DNA from 2 places in the Ensifer sp. Root142 genome. Region 2 is predicted to be linked to the other one. Evidence: predicted binding sites of a transcription regulator. Region 2 holds the regulator's gene; the other holds the start of a gene.
The links. Region 2 encodes PhoB, which activates phosphate uptake and scavenging genes when phosphate is short. Its sites were predicted from a motif close to TGTCATNNANCTGTCAT; they were not measured.

Region 1 (15,174 bases), on a different contig from region 2:
GACTTCAACCAGTACGGTACGCGTCGCGGCAACCATGAGGTGATGATGCGCGGCACCTTTGCCAACATCCGCATCCGCAACCACATGCTCGGCCCGAACGGCAAGGAAGGTGGCTACACCATCCACTATCCGTCGAAGGAAGAGATGTCGATCTACGATGCGGCCATGCAGTACAAGGAAGAGGGCGTTCCGCTCGTCATCTTCGCCGGCGTCGAATACGGCAATGGCTCGTCGCGCGACTGGGCTGCAAAGGGCACCAACCTGCTCGGCGTCAAGGCCGTGATCGCCCAGTCCTTCGAGCGTATCCACCGCTCGAACCTGGTCGGCATGGGCGTCATCCCGTTCGTCTTCGAACAGGGAACGACTTGGGAATCGCTGGCCTTGAAGGGCGACGAGATCGTCACGATCGACAATCTCGCCAACGTTCAGCCGCGCGAAAAGCGCGTCGCCAAGATCACCTATGGCGACGGCAGCGTGAAGGACGTTCCGCTCGTTTGCCGCATCGATACGCTCGATGAAGTCACCTACGTCAACAATGGCGGCATCCTGCAGACGGTTCTGCGCGACCTCGCCGCCTGATCGCTCTGGTTGCTTGAAACATTGAAAGGCCGGGATACCGCAAGGTGTCCCGGCCTTTTCACGTTTCCTATAGGTTGCCTGCCCATATCCTCACTCCAACGTGACTTCCCGTTGAAGCATCGGCGTCGTATGTAATGGACTTCCCCGTGAAGTAGGCCTGTCGGCCGCCAATGAAGTGACGCCATGACATTCGCAGACAGATATTTCCTTCGCCCCGTTGCAATGGCTTTCGGGCTTTTTGCTGCAGCGTCGGTTCCGGCTATGGCTGAGGATGGCAAGGTTATCAAAGGCGTCGTCGAACTCTTCACCAGCCAGGGCTGTTCCTCCTGCCCTCCAGCCGATGCCGCCTTGAAGAAGCTGGTCGATGACGGCGACGTGGTGGCGCTGTCCTATCACGTCGACTACTGGAACTATCTCGGTTGGAAAGACACGCTCGCCTCGACAGAGAACACAGACCGGCAATATGCCTATGCCCGCATGCTGGGTCGAAATGGCGTCTACACACCGCAGGCGATCCTCAACGGTCGCGACCACGTCAACGGCGCCAATCTGCAGGCGATCAAATCCCGGCTCGACGCCATGAAGACCGCCGGCAAGGGGCTTGCCGTTCCGGTTGATGCGAAGATCAACGGCGAGGAGATTTCGATCAAGGTCGGCGCGGGTGACGGCAAGGCAAATGTCGTCGTCGTCTATTTCGACCGGGCGAAGATCGTCAATGTCGAGAAAGGCGAAAACAGCGGCAAGAAGATCGCCTACTGGCACGCAGTGCGCGATATCCAGACCATTGGCATGTGGGATGGCAAGCCTGCGACCTTCACCCTGCCTGCAACCGTCCTGACGGAGCAGCGTGGCAAAAGCGGCTGCGCGGTGCTGTTGCAGTCGATGAAAGATGCTGAAACCCCGGGCGCGATCATCGGCGCGACTGCCGTGCTCGCCGGCCCGCAGGGCAAACTGTGAGCGGCTGCAGGACGCTTTAAGTCGGAATCGATTTAGGGAAAATAGGCGGCATGCCTGAACCATTACAGCGTCCTTTGCGCGTCATACTTGACGCGCGGCGCTGTAATGGTTGGTTCGGCCCGGCAGCATCGAGGGGCTGGGGCTGAGGGTTCGAAGTTACCGGACCGAACCGGCCATGACTGCGTTCTTTGAAGGTCACGCAGCATGACGATCTGACCGGACATACGGTGGCAACGACTCTGTCCGTCAGCGCCCGCGAGTTTTGCGGTGAATTGGGGCGGCGATTTGACTGAAATGGGGCAGAGGCAAGAAATGCCATCTGCACCCAGCGGCTCCGGCCGGTTCCGGCTTGCTTTTCGGCTCGTGTCAGGCAAACTGTTATCGTTCTGTCACAACAGAAGGCCGGATTGCCGATGACCGATGAGCCGGATCTGCCGCGAGGCGAGGCGCGACATCAGCGCCAGACCACTTCTGAAGTGGTCGTCGATCTCTCGGAATACAAGAACGCCCGGAATGCTCCTCCCATCACCTTTCACCGCCGAGAACTCGACCAGATCCTGTGGGTCTACGGCCGCATGGTCGGCGAAGGCGAATGGCGCGACTACGCCATTGACCACCTGAAGGACCGCGCCGTCTTCTCCGTTTTCAAGCGCGCGGGCGAGATGCCTCTCTTCCGCATCGAAAAAAACCCGAAGCTGGCGGCCAAGCAAGGTGCCTTTAGCGTGCTCAACGTCCACGGCACGATTCTGAAGCGCGGGCACGAGCTCGGACAGGTCCTGAAGGTTTTCGACAAGGCGCTCAAGCTGGTCGAAACCTGAGACGCCACATCGGAACGATCGGAGAGTCAGGCCCACATGCCGGCTCTGGCTTCGCTGACATCTGCCCTCAGGCTTGATAAAGCGTATCCGGGTAGACGCCCTCGGGCGGATCGCTCGTCGCTCGATCGCCCAGCGCAAGCTGCATGATCGCGGTATCGAGCCACCGTCCATGCTTGAAGCCGGTCGCCTTCATCAGCCCATGATGTTCGAAACCCAATGATTGATGGACCGCGATCGATGCGGGATGGGCACCGCCGATGACCGCCACCATCTGGCGAAATCCAAGCGCCGTGCAGCGGCGAACAAGCTCGGCGAGCAGCATCCTTCCTGCCCCCTTCCCCCGTGCCGAAGGCGCCAGGTAGATCGAATCCTCGACCAGGAAGCGATAGGCCGTCCGCGTGCGGAAGGCCGAGGCATAGGCGTAGCCGATGATCATGCCCGCCGCGTCGATCGCGACGATGTAGGGATAACCATGGCCGACGATGGTGGAGAAGCGCGCTGCCATTTCCGCCTGCGACGGAGGCGCGACCTCATAGGTCGCCACGCCGTTCAGAACGGATTCGCGATAGATCTCGGCAATGGTGGGCAGATCGGAGACGGTGGCGTCGCGCAGGGTCAGGGACATGGAAGGATCTTGACGGTTGGATTTTTTCATTCAGTCACATGGATCGCACCCGTGGATCAAGCCCTTTTCCGGGCAACAAAAAAGGCGGCCGAAGCCGCCTTTTCCGTCAATCTCTTCAGGCTTAGTTGTTCCGGTTGCCCATGAACTGCAGCATGAACATGAACAGGTTGATGAAGTCGAGGTAGAGCGTCAGCGCGCCCATGATCGCCTTGCGGCCAGCAACGGTGCTGTCGTCGGCATCGTAGTACATTTCCTTGATCTTCTGCGTGTCGTAGGCGGTGAGGCCTGCGAAGATCAGCACGCCGATCACGGAGATTGCGAAGCCGAGTGCCGAAGAGCCGAGGAAGATGTTGACGATCGACGCGATGATGACGCCGAACAGACCCATGATCAGGAACGAGCCCATGCCGGACAGGTCCTTCTTCGTGGTGTAGCCGTAGAGCGACAGTGCACCAAACGAGGCGGCGGTCACGAAGAACGTCTGCACGATGCTCTGGCCGGTAAAGACCATGAAGATCGACGACAGCGAAACGCCCATCAGGGCCGCATAGACCCAGAACGTCATCTGCGCGGCAGAAACGCTCATGCTATTGATGCGGAAGCTCATGAAGAACACGAGACCCAGCGGAGCGAGCATGACGACCCATCTCAGGGGCGACGCATAGAGAAGTTGGGCGAATGCCGGATTGGAGACGGCAAGCGCGAATGTTCCGTAAGCTGCCAGGCCGGTGATCGCCAGGCCGAGGGCCATCAAGTTGTAGACCTTCAGCATGTAGGTGCGAAGGCCTTCGTCGATCACGGCACCCGCCTGAGCGCCGGCGGGCGACATTCGGGTTTGGTAGTTTCTCAGATCAGCCATTGTTTCCTCATTTAAGCCCCGGTTGAACTTACGGTGTCGGGCGGATGACCTGACCGATCGGCCATCATCCCATGCCCAGGCGCCGCTGCGGGGCTCCAGCATGCCTGTGGATAAATATGATGCCGAAAGCCCTTGCGTACAAGACCTTCAGACCCGTGATTCGGCACAGCCTGGGCGTTTATGGCCTTGTATGACAGGGATTTACGGTTAACTCCGTCCGCTCAGAGCTCCCGCAGGACCGGCGCCGCCTTCTGACCCAGCACACGCCAGGTGCCGGCAAGCCCGATGCCAACAGTCATCACCAGCGCAATGACGACCGTGGCAACCGCAACATCCGGCAGGAAACTCGACGGCAGCTTCATGATCCGGCTGACGACGTACCAGGCGGAGACGCCGCCCGCAAACAGCGCAAAGACCGCGGTTGCAAGGCCAAGGATGATGTATTCGTAGCTGAAGGCACGGATCAGCGTGGCGCGCGTGGCGCCCAGCGTCTTCAGCACCACCGCATCGTGGATGCGCGCCCGATTGCCGGCAGCAAGCGCGCCGGCCAGCACCAGGACGGAGGCGACGAGCGCGACGGCGGCGGCAGCACGGATCGCCGTTGCCAGCTGCCCGAGAAGCGCGTTCACAATGTCGAGAGCATCCTTTACCCGCACGCTGGTGATCGTCGGATAGGCGTTGGTCACGGCTTTCAGCACCGTCGCCTCCTCCTCCTGCGTCGCGCCGGGATCGATCACCGTTGCGAGCCACGCATGCGGAGCGCCGGCAAAGGTGTTGGGCGAGAATACCATCACGAAGTTGATCGACAGCGATTCCCATTCGACATTGCGGAAGTTGGCGATCTTGGCGGTGATGTTGCGGCCAAGCACGTTGACCATCACCATGTCGCCGATCTTCAATCCGAGCTCGCGCGCCTCTTCCGCCGAAAACGACACCAGCGGCTCGCCGCTATGGTCGGGCGCCCACCAGCTGCCTTCTGCAAGCGTCGAATTCTCCGGCTTGTTCTTGGCATAGGTGATGCCGCGGTCGCCGCGCAGCACCCACTGGCCACTCGGCGGGACGTTGCGACTGTTCACGTCCTCGCCGTTGAAGGCGACGATACGGCCGCGCAGCATAGGCACTTCGATGACCTTGCCATCAGGCATCGATCCGTTGAGCAGCGCGCGGAACCCCTCGATTTCGCTTCCCTGGATATCGACGAAGAAGAAATTGGGCGCCCGCTCGGCCATGCTGCCGGTCAGTTCGCGCCGAAGATTGCCGTCGATCAACGCAAGCGTGACGAGAAGCGCAAGACCGAGGCCGAGCGACAGCACCACCGAAGGCGTGAGCGCGCCCGGTCGATGGATGTTGCCGATCGCCAGCCGTAACGACGGCGAGTTGACGCGCGGGCTACGGCGCGCAAGCCATGAGATCAGCAGCGAGACGAGACGCAGAACGATGAAGGCGAAGGCGATCGCGCCGAGGAACACGAGCGAGATGTAGCGGTCATAGGCGGTCCAGATGGCAAGTCCTGCAAGCGCGCCCAGGCAGGCGAACGCGCCGACCAGATAGGGCCATGCGGGAAAGCCCGAGGGGTCGAAGCCCTGCTGGCGAAAGAGCGCTGTCGCCGGGATGCCGCGTGCGCGGCCGAGCGGAAGGATGGCGAACGCAAGCGCCGTCAACACGCCGAACAGGGCGGCGATGCCGAGCGCACCGGGATAGAGCCTGAACTCCGTCGAAATCGGTAGCAGATCGGCAAGAAACTGTGCGGCGACGAAGGGAATGAGCGCACCGAGAACAAGCCCTATGGCGATGCCGATCAGAGCGATCAGGAGGATCTGCGACAGATAGATCATCGCCACCAGCGAGGCAGGCGCACCTAGGCACTTGAAGGTGGCTATGACGCTGCGCTTCTGGTCGAGATAGGCGCGCACGGCATTGGCGACACCAACGCCGCCGACGATCAGGGCCGTCAACCCGACAAGCGTCAGGAACTGCGAAAAACGGGTGATATTGGCGGTCAGCGACGGGGCCGCGTTGGAGCTGGTGCGGATCGACCAGCCGGCCGACGGAAAGCGCGTCTCGGCGTCGCCGCGGACCGCGTCGACCCGGGTCGGATCGCTCACCTTCACCTTGTAGCCGTGTTCGACAAGACTTCCCGTCTGCACGAGACCCGATGCGTTGAGCGTTTCATCCGAAACCATCAGGCGCGGTGCGAAGCCGAATCCGTCGGAGAGCGCATCCGGCTCGCGCACGATCTTGCCTGAAATCTTGATGCGGGCATTGCCCAGCAGGATTTCATCACCGACGGAAATGCCGAGGCGATCAAGCAACAGCGGTGCGGCCACCGCACCGAACACGTCGCCCTGCCGCGCCAGCAGACTGCCAAGCGGCTGATCCGGTTGGCTTTCCAGCTTGCCATAGAGCGGATAGGCTGCATCGACGGCTTTCAACTCGACGAGTGCCTGGTTCGATCCATCGGGCAAACGCGCCATGGAGCGAAGGCCCGCTGAAACCGAGACGGGTCCGAGCCCGTCGAGGAACGCGCGCTCCTCTGTCGTTGCCACCCGGTTGTTGAGCTCGAAGCGGATGTCGCCGGCAAGCAGCTCGCGCCCCTGGGACGCGATCGTCGCGGTGATCGATTGCGACAGCGAGTTGACGCCGGCGATCGCCGCCGTGCCAAGCGCGATGCAGGCGAGGAAGATATAGAACCCCTTGAGGCCGCCGCGCATTTCGCGCAACGCCAGCCGCAGGGCGAGCAGTGGGCGCAGTCGGATCGCGAGGGCCTCGCTCATGCGGATGCCGCTTCCTGGCGCTGCGTTTCGACGACCGGTTCGAACGCGCCACTGGAAATGATCTCGCCGGAGCGCACCCGCACCTGCCGCGAGCAACGGGCCGCGAGCGCTGCGTCATGGGTGACCAGCACCAGTGTCATGCCCCGGTCACGCTGTTCGGCGAAAAGCAGATCGGCGATCTGCCGGCCCGTCTCGTCATCGAGATTGCCGGTCGGCTCATCGGCGATCAGCAGCTTCGGCGACGGCGCGAGTGCACGGGCGATCGCCACGCGCTGCTGCTCGCCGCCGGAAAGCTGGCCGGGATAGTGGCTCAAGCGCTCGCCGAGGCCGACGGCCACAAGCTCCTTGCGCGCGATCTCGAAGGCGCCGGGAACATTGGCGAGTTCGAGCGGCACGGCAACGTTTTCGAGGGCTGTCATGTTGGGGATGAGGTGGAAGGATTGGAAGACGATGCCGATGTTGCGCCCGCGGAAGTCGGCGACCCTGTCCTCGTTCAGCCGGTGCAGCGGCGTGCCGTCGATAATGATTTCGCCGCGGTCCAGCCGTTCAAGGCCAGCCAGCACCATCAGCAGCGTCGACTTGCCCGAACCGGAAGGCCCGACGATGCCGACGGACTCGCCGGCGTCGATTGTCAGGCTCATGCCTTTCAGCACATGCACCGAGGCCGCGGCTTCGCCGAGGGTGAGGTCGGCATTTTTGAGCTCGATGATGGTACTGGCCAAGCGAAACAATCCTATATGAAACGGAAAGGGAATAAGAAAACAGCACCCGCGATTTAGGAACAGACCCATGGCATTAAAAGGATTTCAACGGTTTTTCTTGGGGCTCGCAATGACAATTGCGTTATCGGCGGCAGCACGGGCCGAAACGATCAGCCTCGTCGGCTTCGGCGACAGCCTGATGGCGGGTTATCAGCTGCCTCCCGAGGATGCCTTCCCGGCCCGGCTTGAAAAGGCGTTGAAGCAAAAGGGCCTCGATGTCACGGTGGCGAACGCCGGCGTTTCTGGCGACACCAGCTCAGGCGGCCTTGCGCGCATCGACTGGTCGATACCCGACGGCACCAAGGGTGTCATCCTGGAGCTTGGCGCCAACGACGCGTTGCGCGGCATTCCGCCGGAAGAAACCCGCAAGAACATCGAGGCGATGATTTCACGATTGAAGGAGCGCGGCATCGCCGTGCTGCTCGCCGGCATGATGGCGCCGCCGAACATGGGTGCCGACTATGCCGCCCGGTTCAATCCGATCTATCCGGAACTCGCAGAGAAATACGGGCTGCAGCTCTACCCCTTCTTCCTCGACGGCGTTGTCACCGACGCAGCACTCAAGCTTGAGGACGGCATGCACCCGAACGGCAACGGCGTCGGCACGATGGTCGATAAGGCGCTGCCCGTGGTCGAACGTTTCATTGCAACATTGTCAAAGGCGGAGTGAACAAATCATCCACAGTTAAGAGAGTGTTAATATTCGCAAGCGTCAAATAGTAGTTGCCTGCAGACTCGATGCGTGATTCGCTGAGACATCTGCAAGAGATTCGGGGAGCTCGCCATGCCGAGACTATTCACCGCCCTCGAAATTCCGCGCAATGTTGCGATGAGTCTTTCATTGCTGCGCGGAGGTCTTCCCGGAGCTCGCTGGATCGATGTGGAGAACTACCACATCACCTTGCGCTTCATTGGTGACGTCGACTGGCGCACCGCAGACGAGATCATCGACAAGCTTGACCGGATCGAAAGACCGGAATTCCAGCTGCAACTGACCGGCACCGGCGCCTTCGGCTCGAAGAAGCCACACTCGGTCTGGGCTGGGGTCAGCAATCACCCGGAAATGTACGCGCTGCAGGCCGAAATCGAGCGCATCTGCCAGAGGCTGCGGCTGCCGGCCGACCCGCGCAAGTTCACGCCGCATGTCACGCTTGCAAGGCTGCGCTCCAGCCGCGTCGAGGATGTGGTCGAATATCTCTCCGGACGCGGCAACTTCATGGCCTCACCCTTCACCGTCTCACGTTTCGTGCTTTTGTCGTCGCGCGATTCCGTCGGCGGCGGCCCCTACCTCACCGAAGAGGTGTTTCCGCTTCACGAAGTCCGCTCTTCCAGCCTTTCCAGCAACGACGAGCATCCGGCCTCCAACATCTGGTAAAGGCGTTTGAACGCTTCGGGACCGTCATAATAGGGATCAGGAACGTCCTGGTCCCGCCCCGAAGCGTAGCTCAGAAACAGATCGATCCTGTCTTCAAGCCCCGCCGGCGCGAGCTGGCGAAGCGTCTTGACGTTCTCCCCATCCATGCCGAGGATCAGGTCGAACGCCGCAAAGTCGGCCTTTGAAACCTTGCGCCCGCGAAGGCCGGAAATGTCGATGCCGTGCCGGCGCGCCGCCTCGATCGACCGGCGGTCCGGTGGATCGCCGATATGCCACCCACCCGTACCGGCAGAATCGACAGAAATCTGTGACGCCAGACCCTTTTGCGCCGCGAGCTCGCGCAGCACGCCTTCAGCCAGAGGTGACCGGCAGATATTGCCGAGACAAACAAAAAGAATTCGGACCGGTTTCATGCTATCCATTTCAAGGAGATAAGAGGCCAGCCGACTTATACGCGGCGGCACAGCCTTGGAACAGACGCGGTGAAAGGGAGGAACGGATGAGGCCGGAGAAACTCGACGAGGCGGCAATCGCCGAGCATTTGCACAAGATGGAAGGGTGGGTGCGCGCCGAAGACGGCGCCTCCATCTGGAAAGCTTTTCGCTTCAAGAATTTCGTCGAGGCTTTCGGCTTCATGACGGAGATGGCGATCGTTGCCGAAAAGCTCGATCATCACCCGGAATGGTTCAACGTCTACAACCGCGTCGACGTGACGCTCACGACGCACGACGCCAGCGGCCTCACCGAACTGGACTTCAAGCTGGCTGCCAGAATGGACAAGGCTGCGGCCGGCCGCATGCCCGACCATTTGAAATAGATTTTGAAATGGATCTGGCACTTCCCATATTGTTGAGCGTTGCAACATCGGAAGCGAGGCGATGGACGACGTAAAGATTGGTGAAATTCTCCTGCCCGGCGAAGAATCCGAACAGGAGCGCAGGGAAAAGCGCGTCAAGCGACGCTTCTGGCCGACCTTTCGCCGCGCCGCCCGGCAGATACCGTTCAGCCGGGAACTCGTGGCTGCCTATTATTGCGCGATCGACCCGAAGACGCCGACGCGCACGCGCGGCATCCTGCTGGCGGCACTGGCCTATTTCGTGCTGCCGCTCGACTTCCTTCCCGATGTGCTCGCCGTCGTCGGATTTTCCGATGATGTCGCGGTTCTGACTGCCGCCTTTGCCGCCATCAGCGGGCAAATCAAGGAAGCCCACTACCTCAAGGCCGACGAGACGCTGGCCGACAATCCCGAGGAATGACCGCGGAAAATGCGGTCCGTCCGTGTGTCCGCCGTATTCCTGCCCAAAAGTCAAACTCTTGCCCAATTCTTTGTGGCATAGACATTTTGGAACGACACGCATCGAAACGTCTTGGTTGAGACGCGCGTTGTTTGGAATGGCATGGGGCAGGAAACGATCCGGAAGAGCTGTTCGAGGCGCCGAACACTCGACGCCGGAAGAGCGCTCCAAAAAATTGACGGACGGCAGATCTGCGGATGCTGGAGCGAAGGCGACAAATGCTTCGTTTCGGGGCTGAAACCAGCGGATTTTGGCCCTCGTTGACGGTTTGGTAACCTGAATTAAGTCACAACAATTGAAATCATGACTACGCGTCGCCCGTCTGACCTGTTTCGGGTGATCGAAAAGCAAGAAAAGCGGCAGGACCTCATGTTTGTAAGAAAGATCGCAACCGCAATCGCACTCGTTCTGGCAACCGCCAGCATGGCTGCCGCCCAGTCTCCGACGCGCATCCAGCAGTTCAACGCCTGGGGCGCCTATTCCTACAATTCCGGCGGCGGCAAGGTCTGCTATGTCCTGTCGGTTCCGAAGGAAAAGAGCCCGGCCGGCGTCGACCACGGCGACATCTTCTTCCTCGTTTCCCAGCGCCCCGGCCAGAACATCAGCTACGAGCCGCAGGCCATGATGGGCTACCCGCTGCAGGAGAACTCGAAGGTCAACGTCGTCATCGACGGCCGCACCTTCGTGATGTTCACCAAGGGCAACTCTGCCTGGGTCGAGAACGCCGCTGAAGAGCCGGCGCTCGTTGCCGCGATGAAGACCGGCAAGGCGATGTCGGTCAACGCCAAGTCGCGCAAGGGCACCACGACCACCTACGCCTATTCGCTGTCGGGCATCTCGGCTGCACTGAAGCAGATCGAAGCCTGCAAGTAGGCTCTCGCCACTTTGGCAGAACACAAGGCCGGCGCCTGACGCCGGCCTTTTTGCATTCAGGATTGACGCCTGCGCGTGACTCTTGAGCAAAACAATGCTACAGCCCCGGCAAATTAAGAGCCCCCGCGCCCTATTGGCCGCGCTTGAAGGCTCGACCGATTTCAATTCGAGCATCAGGACAATCTCCGGACCCTTCTCCGGACGGGCGTTTTCTGTACGACAGGACACCAGAGCATGGCAGCCACTGAAATCTTGAACCGGGTGGATACCGTCAAGGCACCGCAGGCGCGCATCGCACCGCAGGCCGAGAAGCCTTCGCTGATCGGGCTGTTGCGCGAGGACATGGCCAAGGCCCTGGTCGAAAAAGGTATTCCCGAGCGTCAGGTGAAGATGCGCGTCAGCCAGCTCTGGCACTGGCTCTACGTGCGCGGTGTTTCCGACTTCGACGAGATGCTGAACGTCTCGAAGGACATGCGCGAGATGCTGAAGCAGCATTTCACCATCGCCCGGCCGGAGATCGTCGAGGAGCAGACCTCGGGCGACGGCACCCGCAAGTGGCTGCTGCGCTTTCCCGCCCGCGGCGCCGGCCGCCCGGTCGAGATCGAAACGGTCTACATCCCCGAAGAGGGCCGCGGCACGCTCTGCATCTCCAGCCAGGTCGGCTGCACGCTCACCTGTTCCTTCTGTCACACCGGCACGCAGAAGCTGGTGCGCAACCTGACGGCCGAGGAAATCCTGGCGCAGCTGCTGCTCGCGCGCGACCGGCTCGGCGACTTCCCGGAGCGCGACACGCCCCAGGGCGCGATCGTGCCGGCGGAAGGCCGCAAGATCACCAACATCGTCATGATGGGCATGGGCGAGCCGCTCTACAATTTCGAGGAGGTCAAGACCGCCCTGTTGATCGCCTCCGACGGCGAGGGCCTGTCGCTCTCCAAGCGCCGCATCACGCTTTCGACCTCCGGCATCGTGCCCGAGATCTATAGGACCGGCGACGAGATCGGTGTCATGCTGGCGATCTCGCTGCATGCGGTGCGCGACGACCTGCGCGACATGCTAGTGCCGATCAACAAGAAATATCCGCTGAAGGAACTGATGGATGCCTGTCGCGCCTATCCGGGCCTGTCGAACGCGCGCCGCATCACCTTCGAATATGTGATGCTCAAGGACGTCAACGACAGCCTCGAGGACGCCAAGGAACTGGTGAAGCTCTTGAAGGGCGTGCCGGCGAAGATCAACCTCATTCCGTTCAACCCTTGGCCGGGCACCAACTACCAGTGTTCCGAGTGGGAGCAGATCGAGAAATTCGCCGATTTCATCAACCAGGCGGGCTACGCCTCGCCGATCCGCACGCCGCGCGGCCGCGACATCCTGGCCGCCTGCGGCCAGCTGAAGTCCGAATCCGAGCGCATGCGCAAGGTCGACCGGCTCGCCTTCGAAGCAATGATGATTGCCAATCACGGCGAGGACTGAGCCATCAGGTGGGTGCGGCGCGGTTTTCCGCCCGCATTTCACCTTTCACGACTCAAAGACGATCGCAACGCCCTCGGATTGTGTCGATCCGCACCATCTCAACCGCAGGCATGTCGTGATCGATGAAGAACTTTGATGGGTGATGCAGTTCCTATCGATTGATTTCATGTCACCGGTTTCCTAAGAAAGCGGGCAATCAATCTAGGAGGACACCCATGCGCTCACTTCTCGTCGCCCTTGCCGCCACGGTGGCATTTACCCTGCCCGCACGCGCCGATGAGGTGACCGTCGCCGTAACCGCGATCGTCGAACACCCGGCTCTCGATGCCGCACGCGACGGTGTGAAGGACGCGCTGGCCGCAGCCGGCTACAAGGAGGGCGAAAACCTCAAGTTCCTCTACGAGTCCGCCCAAGGCAACCCGGCGACCGCAGCACAGATCGCCCGCCAGTTCGCCGGTGAAGCGCCTAATGTCATCGTTCCGATCTCGACCCCGTCGGCCCAGGCCGTCGTGTCCTCGACGCGCGATATTCCGGTGGTCTTCACCGCCGTGTCCGACCCGATCGGCGCACAACTGGTCAAGGACATGGACAAGCCGGGCGGCAACGTCACCGGTCTTTCCGACATGTCGCCGGTCGCCGAGCACGTCGCGCTGATCAAGGAAATCCTGCCGAACGCCAAGTCGATCGGCTACCTCTACAACTCCGGCGAAGCCAACTCCGTGTCGCTTCTGGCAGTCTTGAAGACGGAAGCCGAAAAGGCCGGCCTGACCGTGGTCGAATCCGCGGCAACGAAGTCGGCCGAAGTCCAGGGTGCGGCCCGCGCACTCGTCGGCCGCGCCGACGTGATCTACGTTCCGACCGATAACACGATCATCTCCGCGCTCGAAGGTGCGATCGCCGTGGCTGAGGAAGCCAAGTTGCCGCTCCTCACCGCTGACACGGATTCGGTCGCGCGCGGCTCGCTCGCGGCTCTCGGCTTCAACTACTACGATGTCGGCAAGCAGACCGGCGAAATCGTCGTTCGCATCCTCAAGGGCGAAAACCCGGGTGATATCGCCGTCAAGGTTGCCGCCGGTTCCGACCTGGTGATCAACAAGAAGGCCGCTGAAAAGATGGGCGTCACCCTTCCGGAAAGTGTCGTCAAGCGCGCTACACGCGTTGTCGAATAAGGCTTTGAGCCTTTTCAGGTTCAAGTTTATTGCGTTTTGGCCGCCCTCGTTCCATACGAGGGCGGTTCGTTATTGGAGCACGGCGTTTCCCTCGGGGCACGCAAGATGCGCTCTGACAGTTTGAAGCTGCGCCGACGCCGGATCTCTGGACGTCATGGCCAACCGGAGACGCCGCGCTGATAGAACAAGCTTAAGGCGCGCGGCAAAAAAAGAGGGTCGGGGGTTTGAGTCAAATCGCTTTCTGGGGAGCCGTCGAACTGGGGCTGGTCTACGCCTTTGTCGCCGTCGGCGTCTTTCTCGCATTCCGGGTTCTCGACTTCCCTGACCTGACGGTCGACGGTTCGTTCCCGCTCGGCGCCGCGGTGACCGCGGTGCTGATCATCGCCGGCGTCAACCCGTGGATCGCGGCCTGTGTCGCCATGGTGGCGGGTGCCGCCGCCGGCATCGTCACGGCGATGCTCAACGTGCGCTTCAAGATCCTCAATCTGCTGGCCTCGATCCTGACGATGATCGCGCTGTTCTCGGTCAATCTGCGCGTGATGGGCAAACCCAACGTCGCGCTGATCAACGCCGACACCATGCTCTCGCCGTTCTTTGGCCTGGGGCTTCGTGATTTCTACGTTCGCCCGCTGTTCATCGGCATCCTGGTGCTCGTTGCCGTCATCGTCGTCTGGCGCTTCCTCGAAAGCGATGCGGGTCTTGCGATGCGGGCAACCGGCGCCAATGCGCGCATGGCCCGTGCGCAAGGGGTCGACACCAACCGGCAGATCTATCTCGGTATGGCGATCTCGAACGCGCTCGTTGCCTTCGGCGGCGCGCTCTTTGCCCAGACCAACGGCTTTGCCGACGTCACTTCCGGGGTCGGTACCATCGTCGTCGGCCTTGCAGCCGTCATTATCGGCGAGACGCTGCTCGGCGCCCGCGGCATCCTGATCGCGCTGATCGGCTGCGTGCTCGGCTCGATCCTCTATCGCATCGCCATCCAGCTGGCGCTGTCGACCGACATGCTCGGCTTGCAGGCCTCCGATCTCAATTTCGTGACCGCCGTGCTCGTCACCTTCGCCCTCATCCTTCCCCGACTTCGTCGCGGAGGTGCGGCATGATCAGCGTCAAGAACATCCAGGTCGTCTTCGGCAAGGGAACGCCGCTGCAGAAGCAGGCGCTGAACGGCGTCGACCTCACAATCGAGCAGGGCTCCTTCGTCACCGTCATCGGCTCCAATGGCGCCGGCAAATCGACGTTGCTCGGCGTTCTCGCCGGCGACGTGCTGCCGAGTGCGGGCCAGGTGACGATCGGCAAGACCGATGTGACCCGCAAGGGCACCGCCGCTCGCGCCGGCCTTGTCGCCCGCGTGTTTCAGGATCCGCTGACCGGTAGCTGCGGTGCGCTTTCGATCGAAGAGAACCTGGCGCTCGCCGCCAAGCGCGGCGAGAAGCGTGGCCTGATGGCAGCGCTCGGGCCGAAGCGCCGCGAACATTTCCGCGAGCGCATCGCCGAGCTTAATCTCGGCCTCGAAAACCGCATGGGCGACCGCATGGACCTGCTTTCGGGCGGCCAGCGCCAGGCGGTCTCGCTGGTCATGGCGACACTTGCCGGCTCCGAAGTGCTGCTGCTCGACG
Region 2 (15,174 bases):
CCGTCGAACCAGGAACGGATTTCCTGGACGAGGGCGAAAGGCGAGAGCGTGCCCGCATGGCCGCCCGCGCCCGCTGCAACGGCGATCAGGCCGTCGGCGCCCTTGCGGATCGCCGAATTGGCGTGGCGGTTGTTGATCACGTCGTGCAGCACGATGCCGCCGTAGGAATGAATGGCGGCGTTGACCTCGGGCACGGCACCGAGCGATGATATCACCACCGGCACCTTATACTTGATGCAGAGCATCAGGTCCTGTTCGAGGCGGGTGTTGGACTTGTGGACGATCTGGTTGACGGCAAAGGGGGCAGCCGGACGGCCGGGGTTCTTGGCGTCGTGGTCGGCCAGCGTTTCGGTGATTTCGGCAAGCCACTCGTCGAGCTGCGATTGCGGGCGGGCGTTCAATGCCGGGAAGGACCCGACCACTCCTGCCTTGCACTGCGCGATCGTCAGTTTGGGATGCGAGACGATGAACAAGGGTGCGCCGACAACAGGCAGTCTCGTCGTTCCGGAAAGAATTGGCGGCAGCGACATCGAGTTCTCCATCCCATGAAATTTTTGACGTTTGCGTAAACGTCAAAATAGATAGCAGCAAGTTGCGCGCTTGCAAAGATGCGGATTTTCGAAGCGAAGCGACGGTTCGGAAGCAGTTTTCCCCGCCGTTGCCGGGGCTGCCGGCGCGTCGGACTTGCGGATTTTGAAAGCAGCGGTTACGCAATTGTTAACAAAACCAACGGCGTGCATCCGGAATTAACCGATAAGAGCTTGCGGATGATGAAAAAGGCACCGATCGAATGCCGAGCGCCGGCGGGGGCTACTGCATAATCCTTTAAATCGGATCCGATTCAGGGATAGGATTATGCAGCAGATTTAAGGCGTTACAGCGTCCTTTACGCGTCATATTTGACGCGCGGCGCTGTAAGGCCCGGTGTGCACAGAAGGATTTGACGTGAGCGGACTCGAAACTGCAATCCGAAATGCGCTGGAGCGCTCCGACAGAACCAACGCCGAAACGCGGGCGCGCATCTATCAATCTGCGCGACAGGCGCTGGAAACCGGGCTGCAGAAGCAGGGAATCGAGGATCAGAACGTCGTCGCCCAGCAGCGCCATCGGCTGGAAGCGGTCATCCATGCGATCGAAACCGAGGAGCGCGCGGCGTTGAAGGCACGCCCGGCGCCGACCCCTTCGGTCAGCCTCGACGACGCGGTCACGCCACGCGATACAGCAACGAGCAGGCCCGAGCTGCAGCCGTCCGCGCCCGCTAGCGGCCGCCGCGAGCCGGCTTTCGCCGGCCAGGCACCGCGCGATGCGCCGAATGACGGTGGGCTTGGCAGCCTTCGCGCCGACCGCGATGGCCCCGTTGTCTCGACGGCAGCGGCCGGCGAGGTCGCGGCCAGGCAGTCGCATGAAGGCCGAGGCGCAGTTGCGCCGGAAGCGCGCGCGACGGACGGTCGCAAGCGGGGGCGTCTGCTTTCGCTCGCCATGGTCGTTGCGACGCTTGCCGCCGCGGTCGTGGCTGCCGTCTGGTGGGTCGAGACCAACAATCTGCTGCAGTCGCCGGCCGCGCGCGATACCAATGTCGCCAACCCGCCGGCAACAGTGGCATCGCAGGATTTCGACGGTGCCGCCGGTCTGCAGACCCTCGGTGCCCAGGAAGGCTTCACCGGCGACTGGGTCGAGGTGTATGCGCCCGGCAAGACAGGCGCGATCACGCCCGGCCCGCAGGCGACCGCCGAACAGGTCAACGACGATGGCGGACCGCGCGCCCTGCTGACATCTGGGAATGCCGATGCCGACGGTGACGTGACCATCGAGATCCCGGCCGCGATCCTGGCCGAGCTTTCAGGCAAGACGTCGACACTGGCGTTGACCGTCCAGGCCGCACCTGGCAAGTCGACCGAGTTTGCGGTGGAGTGCAACTTCTCTTCGCTGGGCGAGTGCGGTCGCCACCGTTTCACCCTGCATGACGAACGGGTCGACATGCTGTTCAAGGTCACCTTCGATCGCAGCCTTGCGCCGAGTGCTGCCGGGCAGATCGTCATCAACAGCGACATCAGCGGCGGCGGCAAGGGCATGAACCTTTACGCCATCCGCGTCCTGCCGGGTCAATAATCCCAACGCAGGTGGGTATAGACCGACGGGCGGCCGGCTGACGCTAAAGCGCGTCCCGATCTCAAGTGTTCTCTTGTTGCGCTTTACAGCGCCGCGCGTCTTTTCTTGCGCATGTCGTTGTCGCAAAATCGCTGCGCACTTTTGCGCGACAGGCCGCGGGCCTATTTCAGGAAGCCGGGGCCCGAGCCGATGATCTTGTCATCGACCTCGCCGATGGCGTCCTTGTCCTTGCCCTCATAATCGAGCTTGGAAAGCATGTGCCGAATGAGGTTGAGACGGGCGCGCCGCTTGTCGTTGCCACGCACCACGGTCCATGGCGCCTGGTCCGTATGGGTCTCTTTCAGCATCTGGTTGCGCTTATCGGTATAATCGTCCCATTTGTTGAGTGCGGCGATATCCATCGGCGACAGCTTCCAGATTTTCAGAGGATCATGGCAGCGGTCGTGAAAGCGCTTGAGCTGCATCTCGCGGCCGATGTTGATCCAGAATTTGAAGAACTGAATGTCTTCGTGCACGATCATCTTTTCAAAGCGCGGCACCTGCTTCAGGAATTGCTCGTGCTGCTCGGGCGTGCAGAAGCCCATGACCGGCTCGACGCCGGCGCGGTTGTACCAAGAGCGGTCGTAGAGAACGAGTTCGCCTGATGTCGGCATCGTCGCGATGTAGCGCTGGAAGTACCATTGCCCACGCTCGGTTTCTGTCGGCTTCGTCAGCGCGACGACGCGCGCCCAGCGGGGGTTCAGGTTGCCGCTGGTCGCATGGATCGCGCCGCCCTTGCCGGCCGCGTCGCGGCCCTCGAACAGGGCGATGATGCGCTTGCCGGTTGCCTGCTGCCAGAGTTGCAGCTTGACCAGTTCGATCTGCAGCTTTTCCAGCGTCTTCAGGTATTCATCGTCGTCGAGCTTCTTCTTGTAGGGGTAGTCGTCGGAGGAGAACGCGGCCTCGTCGATCCACTTCGGCAATTCGGGATTGTCGATGTCGAAGAGCCGCTTCTTGCCGCCGATATCGAGTTCTACCGCCCGGCTTTCGGTCTTCGTTGCTGCCTGCGTTGACGCCATTTGGTCTTCCTCCAGCCCGAGCGATTTCCTGTGAGGAGGCCACAATTGCATTGCGGATTCAAGCGCGTCGTGAAAATCATGTCATGAACGGTCGCTATCTCTCGACCATTTAGGGTCGGGAGGAAGACAAAGTGATTCATGAGGATATCGTGCTGGACGGTTCCAAGGCGTTCTGGCGGATGCTCGTGCCGCGACTGAAGGCAGAACGTTGGCTCCTCGGCCTGACGGCGCTGCTCGCCGCGCTTGCGACCGTCGCCGGCATTCATTTCCTCGTCGTGCTGCCGTTCTGGATCGTGCTTGCCGCAGCCCTGCTCAACCGCAGCGCGCCTTCGGTGCTACCGAAGGCCGCAAAAGCGGCAAAGGTGGCCGCGGTTGCGGGCGCGGCCAGCGACGCCCTGATCCCAGCCCTGAACGCGCTCGATATGCCGGTGCTGGTGGTGGCTGTCGATGAAACGGTCGTCTTCCAGAACATCGCTGCCGAAAAGGCTTTCGGCACCATCCCGCCCAACAGCTATCTTGCCGCCCGCGTTCGCTCGCCCGGCATTCTCGATATGGTCCGCGAGACGATCGCGACCGGCAAGATCAACCAGATCGAGCACACCGAGCGGCTGCCGTCCGATGCCGTCTATGTGGTCCGGGTGGCGCCAGCCGAAATCGGTGGCGATGGCCCATGGCGCCGGATCTTTCTCTTGACCTACCGCGATATTTCGCAGGCCCGCCGCATCGATCGCATGCGCTCTGACTTCGTCGCCAACGCCAGCCACGAGTTGCGCACGCCGCTGGCGTCGCTGCGCGGCTTCATCGAAACCATGCAAGGCCCGGCGCGCAACGACGCGAAGGCGCAGGAGAAGTTCTTCGGCATCATGCACGAGCAGGCGACGCGCATGAGCCGCCTCGTCGACGACCTCCTGTCGCTGTCGCGGCTGGAGCTGAAATCGCACATCGCGCCAGACGATACGATCGATCTGCGGCCGCTGCTCGGCCATGTCCGCGACAGTCTTGCTCCGCTTGCGGGCGATCTTGACGTGACGATCACGCTGACAATGCCCGAGACGCCTGTGGTCGTTCAGGGGGATCGCGACGAACTGATCGAGGTTTTCGAGAACCTGATCGAGAATGCCTGCAAATACGGCCAGGAAGGCAAGAGGGTCGATGTCGAGCTTTCCGGCGACGACGGCGGGCAGGCGGAGGTCGTGGTCAGAGACTACGGCCCCGGCATTCCGGCCGAGCATGTGCCGCGCATCACCGAGCGGTTCTATCGCGTCAATGTGGAGGCCAGCCGCTCGAAAAAGGGCACCGGTCTCGGCCTTGCGATCGTCAAGCACATCCTGACCCGCCACCGCGCGCGGCTCCTGATCCACTCGGAGTTGGGCAAGGGCACGGTGTTTACCGTGCGCTTTTGACATATTGGCGCGGGATAATGCCGCTGTGTTCATTTTTCATTATTATTTTCAATGACATGAGCTGTCATAAATGTTTCGCGAAACTGACATAAAAGGTGTGGCTATCGGCGGCTAGTTAGGGGCAGCCGATCAAACGGCGAAGAGCGCTGCAACGCTTGGCGCACTCAACACCAGCCCATTCCGGGAGAACTTTTATGAAAGCTCTTAAACTCACCGTAGCGGCGCTTGTCGCATCCGCCGCATTCGCCGGCGTGGCTGCCGCGCGCGATCAGGTTCAGGTCGCCGGCTCCTCGACCGTTCTTCCCTACGCAAAGATCGTCGCCGAGACGTTCGGCGAAACGTTCCCGGACTTCAAGACCCCGGTTGTCGAATCCGGCGGCTCCTCGGCCGGCCTGAAGGAATTCTGCAAGGGCGTTGGCCCTGATACCATCGACATCGCCAACTCCTCCCGCAAGATCAAGGACAGCGAAGTCGAGGCCTGCAAGGCCGCCGGCGTCACCGAGATCCAGGAAATCCAGATCGGTTATGACGGCATCGTCTTCGCAACCGACGCCGGCAACGCCGACCTCGCCCTGAAGCCCGTTGATCTCTACAAGGGTCTGGCTGCCGAAATCGTCGTCGACGGCAAGCTCGTTGCCAACCCTTACAAGAAGTGGTCTGAAGTCAACTCCGCTCTGCCGGACGCCGACATCGCCGCCTTCATCCCGGGCGAAAAGCACGGCACGCGCGAAGTCTTCGAAGAGAAGATCCTGGCCGCAGGTTGCAAGGAAGCTGGCGCCATTGACGTCATCAAGGCCGCCGTTGCCGATGAGAAGCAGCAGCACAGCAAGTGCGTCGCAGTCCGCAAGGACGGCATGGCTGTCGACATCGACGGCGACTACACCGAAACGCTGGCCCGTATCGCTGCCAACAAGAACGGCATCGGCGTATTCGGCCTGTCCTTCTACGAAAACAACGCCGACAAGCTGAAGGTCGCCACCGTCAACGGCATCGTTCCGTCGACCGAAACGATCGCTTCCGGCGAATACCCGGTTTCCCGCCCGCTGTACTTCTACGTCAAGAAGGCACATCTCGGCGTTATCGCGGGCCTCAAGGAATATGTTGAGTTCTTCCTCGACGATCAGATGATCGGCCCGGAAAGCCCGCTTGCAGAATACGGCCTCGTCGCTGCTCCGGACGCCGAGCGCGAAGAAGTTCGCAAGGCTTTCGCAGCCGGCAACATGCTCTGATACTGACAAGCCCCGGCGCGATGGTCTCGCGCCGGGGCATGCCTCCATCCGAACTGCCGGCAGCGCATTGAGCGTCACGCCGCGGAGACGTGCCGATGAGTACTTCATTTCTTCTTTTGCTCATTGTTGTAATTGGTTTTGTTTCTTATTTTGGGGGTCGTGCGCGCTCCTTCGCACAGGCTGGCGGCAAGCTCTCCAATCTGCATTCCTTACCCGGCTATCACGGCAGCTATGTCGCCATCTGGGCGATCCTTCCAGCGGCGCTCGTACTCGGCGCCTGGCTCGTCGCCGCGCCCATGTATATCGACTCCAGCACCCGGGCGACCTTGCCCGAGACGGTGCAGACGCAGGGCGGCGCCACGGTCGAGCTGGCGCTTGGCCAGGTCAAGTCGGTCGCCGGCGGCCTGAAGCGGTTGACGGCCGAAGAAGTTTCGGCGCTTGAAAGCGGTTCGGCCAATCTTCGCTCGACGCTTGCGGCCAAGGGCGTGGCTCTTGCCGGCGAGGGCGAACCCTACATGATCACCGCCGCCCAGCATTTCAACGCGATGAGCGCCACCAATCGCTGGCTGATGAGCGCCGTCGTCCTGCTGATCGCGATTGCCGGCGGCTTTTATGCCATCCGCAACATCGCCACCCGCTTCCGCGCCCGCAACCAGGTCGAGCGCGTCATGCTCGGCGCGCTGATCGTAGCGTCCTCGATCGCCATCCTGACGACGGTCGGCATCATCGCCTCTATGCTGTCGGAAGCCGGCCGCTTCTTCACGATGGTTTCACCCTTCGAGTTCTTCTTCGGCACGGTCTGGGACCCCCGGTTTGCTGCCGCCGGAAGCGGTGGCTCCTCCGGCCAGTTCGGCCTGATCCCGCTTCTCGCCGGTACGCTCTACATCGCCTTCGTCGCCATGCTGTTTGCGGTGCCGATCGGCCTGTTTGCCGCCATCTACATGGCGGAATATGCCAGCCCACGACTGCGTTCGACGGCAAAGCCCCTGCTCGAAGTGCTCGCCGGCATCCCGACCATCGTCTACGGTTTCTTCGCACTTGTGACCGTCGGCCCATTCCTGCGCGATATCTCTGCCCAACTGAACGGTCTCGTCACCGGCAATTATCAGAACTTCATCCAGGCACAGAGCGTCGTGACCGCCGGCATCGTCATGGGCATCATGCTGATCCCGTTCGTGTCCTCGCTTTCCGATGACATCATTACCCAGGTACCGCGGGCCCTGCGCGACGGTTCGCTCGGCCTTGGTGCCACCCGCTCCGAGACAGTCAAGAAGGTCATCCTTCCCGCAGCACTTCCGGGCATTGTCGGCGCTCTGCTTTTGACCGCCTCGCGTGCCGTCGGCGAGACGATGATCGTGGTGCTTGCCGCCGGTGTCGCGGCCCGCATGCAAATCAATCCTTTCGAGCCGATGACCACGGTGACGGTGAAGATCGTCAACCAGCTGACGGGTGACCTTGAGTTCACCTCGCCGCAGACGCTGGTTGCCTTCGCACTCGGCATCACGCTCTTCGTTATCACGCTCGGCCTCAACATTTACGCGCTCTACATCGTGCGCAAATATCGGGAACAGTACGAATGACCGACATCGCTTCCCCGGCCGTCCGGATCTCCGTCCGCCCCGCATCCGCCAAGCGTGATATCGGCATCAAGCGTCGCTACGCGGCCGAGCGTCGGTTCCGTGCCTATGGCATCAGCGCCATCAGTCTTGGCCTGTTCTTCCTCGCTCTGCTGCTGTGGACGGTGATCTCCAACGGCTACACCGCGTTCCAGCAGACGACGATCACGCTGCCGATCGAATTCACCGAAAAGGTCATCGATCCCAAGGGTGAGCGCGCGACCGACGGCAAGGTGCTGGTGGCGGCCAACTATCCGCTGCTGGTCCGCGATGCGCTGATCAAGCAGCTCGGCATCGATCCGAGCAATCGTCCGCTGGTCAAGCGGGCCACCGACATGGTGTCTGCAAGCTCCCGCACGCTGTTGCGCGACATCGTCGTCGCCGACCCGTCGGTTATCGGCAAGACCATACCGGTGACACTGCTCGCCGAAGCCAATGTCGACTCCGCCTTCAAGGGGCAGATCGACCTGAAGGTCGATGAGAGCAAGCGCAAGGTCAAGGACCAGCAGGTCACCTGGATGAACGAGCTTGCAAGCGCCGGCGTCCTGAAGAAGAGCTTCAACACCGGCATCTTCACCTTCGGTGCCTCGAGCCGTCCGGAAGCGGCAGGCGTCGGCGTTGCCGCCCTCGGTTCGCTGTTCATGATGCTGATCGTGCTCGTGCTGTCGCTGCCGATCGGCGTTGCCGCCTCGATCTATCTCGAAGAGTTTGCGCCGAAGAACCGGCTGACCGATCTCATCGAGGTCAACATCAACAATCTCGCCGCCGTTCCGTCGATCGTCTACGGTCTCTTGGGGTTGGCCGTATTCATCAACTTCGCCGGCATGCCGCGCTCGGCCGCCCTCGTCGGCGGCCTGGTGCTGACGCTGATGACCCTGCCGACGATCATCATCGCCACCCGTGCAGCGTTGAAGGCGGTCCCGCCGTCGATCCGCTCGGCAGCGCTCGGTCTCGGTGCGTCGAAGATGCAGACCATCTTCCACCACGTCCTGCCGCTGGCGATGCCGGGCATCCTGACCGGCACGATCATCGGTCTCGCCCATGCACTTGGCGAAACCGCGCCGCTGCTGTTGATCGGCATGGTCGCCTTCGTCGTCGATTATCCCGGCTCGCCGATGGAGCCGTCGACCGCGCTGCCGGTGCAGATCTACATGTGGGCCAACGAGGCGGAACGCGCCTTCGTCGAGCGCACATCCGGCGCGATCATCATTCTTCTCATCTTCCTCGTCGTCATGAACCTTGGCGCCATTCTGTTGCGACGTCGCTTTGAGCGCCGTTGGTAGTGAGGTAATTACTATGAACATCATGTCAGAAGCAGCAGTCGAAAAAGCCTTGGATCAGAAAATGAACACCGTGCCCTACAAGATGATCGGCAAGGATGTGTCGGTCTACTACGGCGAGAAGCGTGCGCTTTTCGACGTCAATCTCAATATCCGCGAGAACACGGTGACAGCGCTGATCGGCCCTTCGGGCTGCGGCAAGTCGACCTTCCTGCGCACGCTGAACCGCATGAACGACACCATCGAGAACTGCCGCGTCACCGGCAAGATCACGCTCGATGAAGACGACATCTACGACCCGACGATCGACGTCGTGGAACTGCGAGCCCGCGTCGGCATGGTGTTCCAGAAGCCGAACCCGTTCCCGAAGTCGATCTACGACAACGTCGCCTACGGCCCGCGCATCCACGGGCTTGCCCGCACCAAGTCTGAGTTCGACGAAGTCGTCGAGACCAGCCTGCAGAAGGCTGGTTTGTGGAACGAGGTGAAGGATCGCCTGCAGGAGCCGGGCACCGGTCTTTCGGGCGGCCAGCAGCAGCGTCTGTGCATCGCGCGCGCCGTTGCCGTCAGCCCTGAAGTGATCCTGATGGACGAGCCCTGTTCGGCGCTCGATCCGATCGCGACGGCCAAGGTCGAGGAACTGATCCACGAGCTGCGTACCAACTTCACGATCGTCATCGTCACCCACTCGATGCAGCAGGCGGCGCGTGTTTCGCAGCGCACTGCCATGTTCCACCTCGGCAATCTTGTCGAGGAGAACGACACCGACAAGATGTTCACCAATCCGGATGACCAGCGTACCCAGGACTACATCATGGGCCGGTTCGGTTGATGGCCGAAGCTCCTCTTCACCCCGTTTCCTGAACGCGCCCGCAAGGATCGAAGACTATGTCCATGCACATAATGTCCGCCTACGACGAAGAACTGAAATATCTCACGCGCCGCATCTCCGAGATGGGCGGGCTTGCCGAGCAGATGGTGGGCGAATCCGTTCGTGCGCTTGTCAATTCTGACCTCGCCTTGGCGCAGAAGGTGATCTCCGACGACACCATCCTCGATGAAGCCGAACGCCAGATCGGCGAAAAGGCAATCGTCACCATCGCCAAGCGCCAGCCCGTTGCTGCCGACCTGCGCGAGATCATGGGATCGATCCGCATCGCGTCCGATCTGGAGCGCGTCGGCGACCTCGGCAAGAACAACGCCAAGCGTGTCATCGCGGTTGCCGGCTCCGGCATCCCGCGCAAGCTGGCGCGCGGTCTTGAACACCTGGCAGAGCTTGCGCTGGTGCAGCTCAAGGAAGTCCTCGACGTCTACGCTTCCCGCTCGCCGGAGAAGGCCAACAGCATCCGCGAGCGCGACGAGGAGATCGACGCGATCTACACCTCGCTGTTCCGCGAGCTGCTCACCTACATGATGGAAGATCCGCGCAACATCACGCCCTGCACGCATCTTCTCTTCTGTGCCAAGAACATCGAGCGTATCGGCGACCACGCCACCAATATCGCCGAGACGATCTACTACATGGCGACGGGCGCGCAGCCGGAAGGCGAGCGTCCGAAGGACGACAATACGTCGACGCTGGGTGCCGTGAAGGACTAACGCATGTCGCGCAAAAGTGCGCAGCGGTTTTGCGATAACGACATGTGCAAAAACAAGAACTTAAAGCACAACAAGCGCATCTTAGAGATCGCGACGCGCTTTAAGACCCGGATACGTTCGAGTGCCTGCTTATGAACCTGCTCCGGTCGCAGCCCTGGTTGCGGCCCTGCTCTACTGCGTCTGAAGCTATACGTTTTCGCGCGTGCCTATGAAAACGCGCGGAGTGCTCCAGATTCTATATGTTCGAGCATCTCTTTGCGTTCGATCGAACGCGAGACGCTCTGGGTAAGGAGACGTTGCCTGATGTTGCCGAAAATCGCCGTTGTCGAAGACGAAGAGGCGCTGAGTGTCCTGCTGCGTTATAACCTCGAAGCCGAAGGGTTCGATGTTGATACGATCCTGCGCGGAGACGAGGCGGAGATCCGCCTACAGGAGCGCCTCCCGGATCTCCTGATCCTCGACTGGATGCTGCCGGGCGTTTCCGGCATCGAGCTTTGCCGCCGGCTGCGCCAACGTCCGGAAACCGAGCGCCTGCCGATCATCATGCTGACGGCGCGCGGCGAGGAGAGCGAGCGGGTTCGTGGCCTTGCCACCGGCGCCGACGATTATGTCGTCAAGCCGTTCTCGACCCCGGAGCTGATGGCCCGTGTCAAGGCGATGCTGCGGCGCGCCAAGCCCGAGGTCCTCTCGACGCTGCTTCGCTGCGGCGACATCGAGCTCGATCGCGAGACCCATCGCGTGCATCGCCGCACCCGCGAGGTCCGCCTTGGTCCGACGGAATTCCGCCTGCTCGAATTCCTGATGTCGTCGCCGGGCCGGGTGTTCTCGCGCTCGCAACTCCTTGATGGCGTCTGGGGCCACGATATCTATGTCGACGAGCGCACCGTCGACGTGCATGTCGGTCGCTTGCGCAAGGCACTGAATTTCTCGAGCATGCCTGATGTCATCCGCACCGTTCGCGGTGCCGGCTACTCGCTCGAAAGCTGAGCCAGCCGGCCACTGCAGCGCCGCGCATCTTAATGGACGCGCAAAGGTCGCTGTTGCATCTTGAATTGCGGCATGTTTCCTTGAAGCGAATACGAACCAGGGAAACATGCAGCAGCCAATAAAAAAGGGGCCGTGCGGCCCCTTTTCTGCATGTGGTTTTCGGTCGTCTCAGCGAGCGCGACGGCGCTCGGAGGTCGGCTGATAGGCAAGCCGCGCATGGAATGTGCAATAGGGCGAAGCTTCCGGGGAATCGTTGCCGCAGAAGTGGAATTCTTCCTTGAGCGGGTCGCCGATCGGCCATTTGCAGGTGCGCTCGGTCAACTGCGTCAGCTCCAGGCGGCGCGACATTGGCACGACCACATCCGTCTGGATGCGGAAATCCTGTTCGGCGACGAGATCGACTTCGACCTCTTCCTTGAGCACGGTCGCGCCGGCCGCACGGGTAACCGTCCGTGTCGTGACGCGCGAAGCGTAGTTCGGAGCGCGCGGCGCCGAAGTCGGGCGCTGCTTCGGCCGGGTCGCGGCGGTGGTTCCGCCAGCCTTGGCCCTGCCGGGCAGGCTCAGCCGGTGAACCTTGCCGATGACCGCATTGCGGCTGACGCCGCCGAGCTGTGCCGCGATCTGGCTCGCGCTCAGGCCCTCGGACCAAAGCTTCTTCAGTTTTTCCACCCGCTCGTCAGTCCAGTTCATTTCTGCACTCTCCGTTCTCAGCGTTGGCGATGACAGAATCTCTCACCACGCTCCGGACAGGCTCCGGAGCTGCAACGCGATAACACTTTTGGTGACTAGGCCCGCCGCATGCGTCTAGTAATTGAACATTAACCTACTGACCGGCGGACTCCGTGGCAAGAGTCCCGCGAATCGCGCCGAATCGATTTCTTGGTTTTCCCCAACTTGCTCGGTGGGCGTTGCATTTTTGCAAGCCCCGTCGCGTGATTTTTTCGTCGCATGGATCAGACCCGTCCGACCGCACTGCAAAGCTTGGTTTTGTTGACATTGCGCTGCGAAATAGGAATAGTGCCTGCGCCGCCGCAAGGCGGCATTTTTAATTTTTTGCCGCGCTCAACAGGGGCTCGGATCGATGCCGATAGCAATGAAGGAGAGGCTCGCCATGACTGCAACCACGCCGCTTTACGACACCTACATGCGTGCGCCGTTGCGTTTCGAGCGAGGAGAGGGCGTCTGGTTGATCGCCGAAGACGGCTCGCGCTATCTCGACTTCGCCGCCGGCGTCGCCGTCAACTCGCTTGGCCATGCGCATCCGCATCTGGTCGAGGCGTTGAAGGCGCAGGCCGAGAAGGTCTGGCACCTGTCCAACCTTTATGAGGTCCCCGGCCAGGAGAGCCTTGCACGCCGGCTGACGGCCGTCACCTTCGCCGATCGTGTCTTCTTCACCAACTCGGGTGCCGAGGCGCTCGAATGCGCGATCAAGACTGCGCGTCGCTACCACTATGCCAAGGGCAATCCGGAGAAGTTCCACATCATCACCTTCGAGGGTGCCTTCCACGGACGCACGATCGCGACCATCGCGGCGGGTGGTCAGCAGAAGTACATCGAGGGCTTTGGCCCGAAGGCCCCGGGTTTCTATCAGGTTCCCTTCGGCGATATCACGGCGCTCAAGGATGCGATCACCGACGAGACGGCGGCGATCCTGATCGAGCCGATCCAGGGCGAGGGCGGCATCCGCCCGGTCACCAAGGAATTCATGCAGGAGCTGCGCGCGCTTTGCGACGAGTTCGGTCTGCTGCTGATCCTCGACGAGGTCCAGTCCGGCGTCGGCCGCACCGGCAAGCTTTTCGCCTATGAATGGGCTGGCATCCGTCCGGATATCATGGCTGTCGCCAAGGGCATCGGCGGCGGCTTCCCGCTCGGTGCCTGCCTTGCGACCGAAGAGGCGGCTGCCGGCATGGTCGCCGGTACGCACGGTTCGACCTATGGCGGCAACCCGCTTGCCATGGCTGTCGGCAACGCCGTGCTCGACGTCATCCTGGCCGACGGTTTCCTGGAGCATGTCCGCGACGTGGCCCTGGTCTTCCGCCAGGGCCTCGCGTCGTTGAAGGACCGTTTCCCCGATGTGATCGAGGATATCCGCGGCGACGGCCTGATGCTCGGCATCAAGGCGAAAGGCCCTTCGGCCGATCTCCTGAAGGCGATCCGCGCGGAGAAGCTGCTGGCTGTTCCGGCCGGCGAAAACGTCCTGCGCCTGTTGCCGCCGCTGACGGTGACCGCCGCGGAAGCGCGCGAAGGCCTGGCGCGGATCGAGCGCGCGGCCGAAGCCGTGAGAAGCAGCAGCGGTACCGCCGCAGCCTAATTTGTGAACCCGGAGATCGGCAGCGATTTTCCCAAGGGTCCATGCGCGAGCCCAAGGTGTCGAGCGTTCTTTTGGCTCTTCGACACCGGTCGCGCTCCACGGGCCATTCTGAGACAGGAATTGACTACGATGGCAGGCACAAGACATTTCATCGATCTTTCGGCCATGACGGCAGCCGATCTGCGCACGATCATCGATGACGCACGCGTGCGAAAGACGGCGACGAAGGCCGGAACCGCCGAAAAGCCGCTCGCCGGCAAGATGTTGGCGATGATCTTCGAAAAGCCTTCGACCCGCACGCGCGTCTCCTTTGACGTCGGCATGCGCCAGCTCGGCGGCGAAACCCTGTTTCTCTCGGGCACCGAAATGCAGCTCGGCCGCGCCGAGACCATCGGCGACACTGCCAAGGTGCTGTCACGCTACGTCGATGCGATCATGATCCGCACCACCGATCATCGCCGTCTTCTCGAGCTTGCCGAGCACGCCACGGTGCCCGTCATCAACGGCCTGACCGACGACACCCATCCCTGCCAGATCATGGCCGATATCATGACCTTCGAGGAGCATCGCGGCCCGGTGAAGGGCAAGACCATCGCCTGGACCGGCGACGGAAACAACGTGCTTCACTCGCTGATCGAGGGCTCGGCCCGTTTCGGCTACCGCATGAACATGGCGGTGCCGCTCGGTTCCGAGCCGCACGACAAGATCCTCAACTGGGCGCGCAACAATGGCGGCGAGATCCTGCTTTGCCATGAGGCCGAGCAGGCCGTTGCCGGCGCGCATTGCGTCGTTACCGACACCTGGATTTCCATGAACCAGGAGCATCGCGCTCGCGGCCACAACGTCTTCCAGCCCTTCCAGGTCAACGACGCGCTGATGAGGCACGCCTCGCCGGACGCACTGTTCATGCACTGCCTGCCGGCGCATCGCGGCGAGGAAGTGACCGACGAGGTCATCGACGGGCCGCAGTCGGTGGTATTCGACGAGGCGGAAAACAGGCTGCACGCACAGAAGTCGATCATCGCCTGGTGCATGGGGCTCGTCTGATCGGCGCGTCTGCCTATTGAAATTTCCCGCATGCGACACGATTTAGGCCGAATGCGGGACGTTCCGGGGTGGAAACAACGGACGTTACCTGACGACAGGCAGCGCATGATCGGCCGGCAAAACGGCACATGCCTGCTAGACAAATCCGTTTATGGCGGGATCGAATAGGATAACGGGCAGGCTGCACCGGAGGATGTTTATGTTCTCTGCGCGGCCCTCTCCCAAGCATGTCGCGGAAAAGTGCGCAGCGGTTTTGCGATAACGATATGCGCAAGAACAAAAACTTGAAGCGCAGTCAGCGAATCCTGGCGATCGCGACGCGCTTTAGTGACGTAAGGAGCAGCAGATGACTGAGATGGCACCAGGACTTGGCGAATTCGACTTTGCCGGTGACGATCATGTCGTGCCCTTCCAGGTGGAGGGCCTCGATGTGCGTGGCCGCGCCGTTCAGCTCGGCCCGATGCTCGATGCGATCCTCGACCGCCACAACTATCCGCTTCCGGTCGCGCGGCTGGTTGCCGAGACCGTGGTGCTG

Region 1: the regulator PhoB is predicted to act here: its motif matches at 1,913-1,929, upstream of ASD52_RS31595 (DUF2794 domain-containing protein).

Annotation. Positions count from the first base shown of each region.
Region 1 is NZ_LMFK01000046.1:232,406-247,579, forward strand. Features, by position in the region: gene acnA (aconitate hydratase AcnA) at 1-579, shown strand, start outside; gene ASD52_RS31590 (thioredoxin family protein) at 763-1,536, shown strand; gene ASD52_RS31595 (DUF2794 domain-containing protein) at 1,950-2,354, shown strand; gene ASD52_RS31600 (GNAT family N-acetyltransferase) at 2,422-2,979, opposite strand; gene ASD52_RS31605 (Bax inhibitor-1/YccA family protein) at 3,101-3,838, opposite strand; gene ASD52_RS31610 (ABC transporter permease) at 4,060-6,612, opposite strand; gene ASD52_RS31615 (ABC transporter ATP-binding protein) at 6,609-7,334, opposite strand; gene ASD52_RS31620 (arylesterase) at 7,402-8,043, shown strand; gene thpR (RNA 2',3'-cyclic phosphodiesterase) at 8,158-8,748, shown strand; gene ASD52_RS31630 (low molecular weight protein-tyrosine-phosphatase) at 8,685-9,161, opposite strand; gene ASD52_RS31635 (4a-hydroxytetrahydrobiopterin dehydratase) at 9,248-9,565, shown strand; gene ASD52_RS31640 (YkvA family protein) at 9,627-10,004, shown strand; gene ASD52_RS31645 (invasion associated locus B family protein) at 10,413-10,916, shown strand; gene rlmN (23S rRNA (adenine(2503)-C(2))-methyltransferase RlmN) at 11,151-12,386, shown strand; gene ASD52_RS31655 (ABC transporter substrate-binding protein) at 12,602-13,555, shown strand; gene ASD52_RS31660 (ABC transporter permease) at 13,780-14,658, shown strand; gene ASD52_RS31665 (ABC transporter ATP-binding protein) at 14,655-15,174, shown strand, end outside.
Region 2 is NZ_LMFK01000012.1:239,853-255,026, forward strand. Features, by position in the region: gene ASD52_RS13670 (nitronate monooxygenase family protein) at 1-530, opposite strand, end outside; gene ASD52_RS13675 (hypothetical protein) at 946-2,109, shown strand; gene ppk2 (polyphosphate kinase 2) at 2,271-3,167, opposite strand; gene phoR (phosphate regulon sensor histidine kinase PhoR) at 3,299-4,570, shown strand; gene ASD52_RS13690 (substrate-binding domain-containing protein) at 4,765-5,799, shown strand; gene pstC (phosphate ABC transporter permease subunit PstC) at 5,895-7,379, shown strand; gene pstA (phosphate ABC transporter permease PstA) at 7,376-8,698, shown strand; gene pstB (phosphate ABC transporter ATP-binding protein PstB) at 8,712-9,527, shown strand; gene phoU (phosphate signaling complex protein PhoU) at 9,584-10,294, shown strand; gene phoB (phosphate regulon transcriptional regulator PhoB) at 10,598-11,281, shown strand; gene ASD52_RS13720 (GcrA family cell cycle regulator) at 11,450-11,971, opposite strand; gene ASD52_RS13725 (aspartate aminotransferase family protein) at 12,393-13,592, shown strand; gene argF (ornithine carbamoyltransferase) at 13,722-14,639, shown strand; gene ASD52_RS13735 (Hsp33 family molecular chaperone) at 14,986-15,174, shown strand, end outside.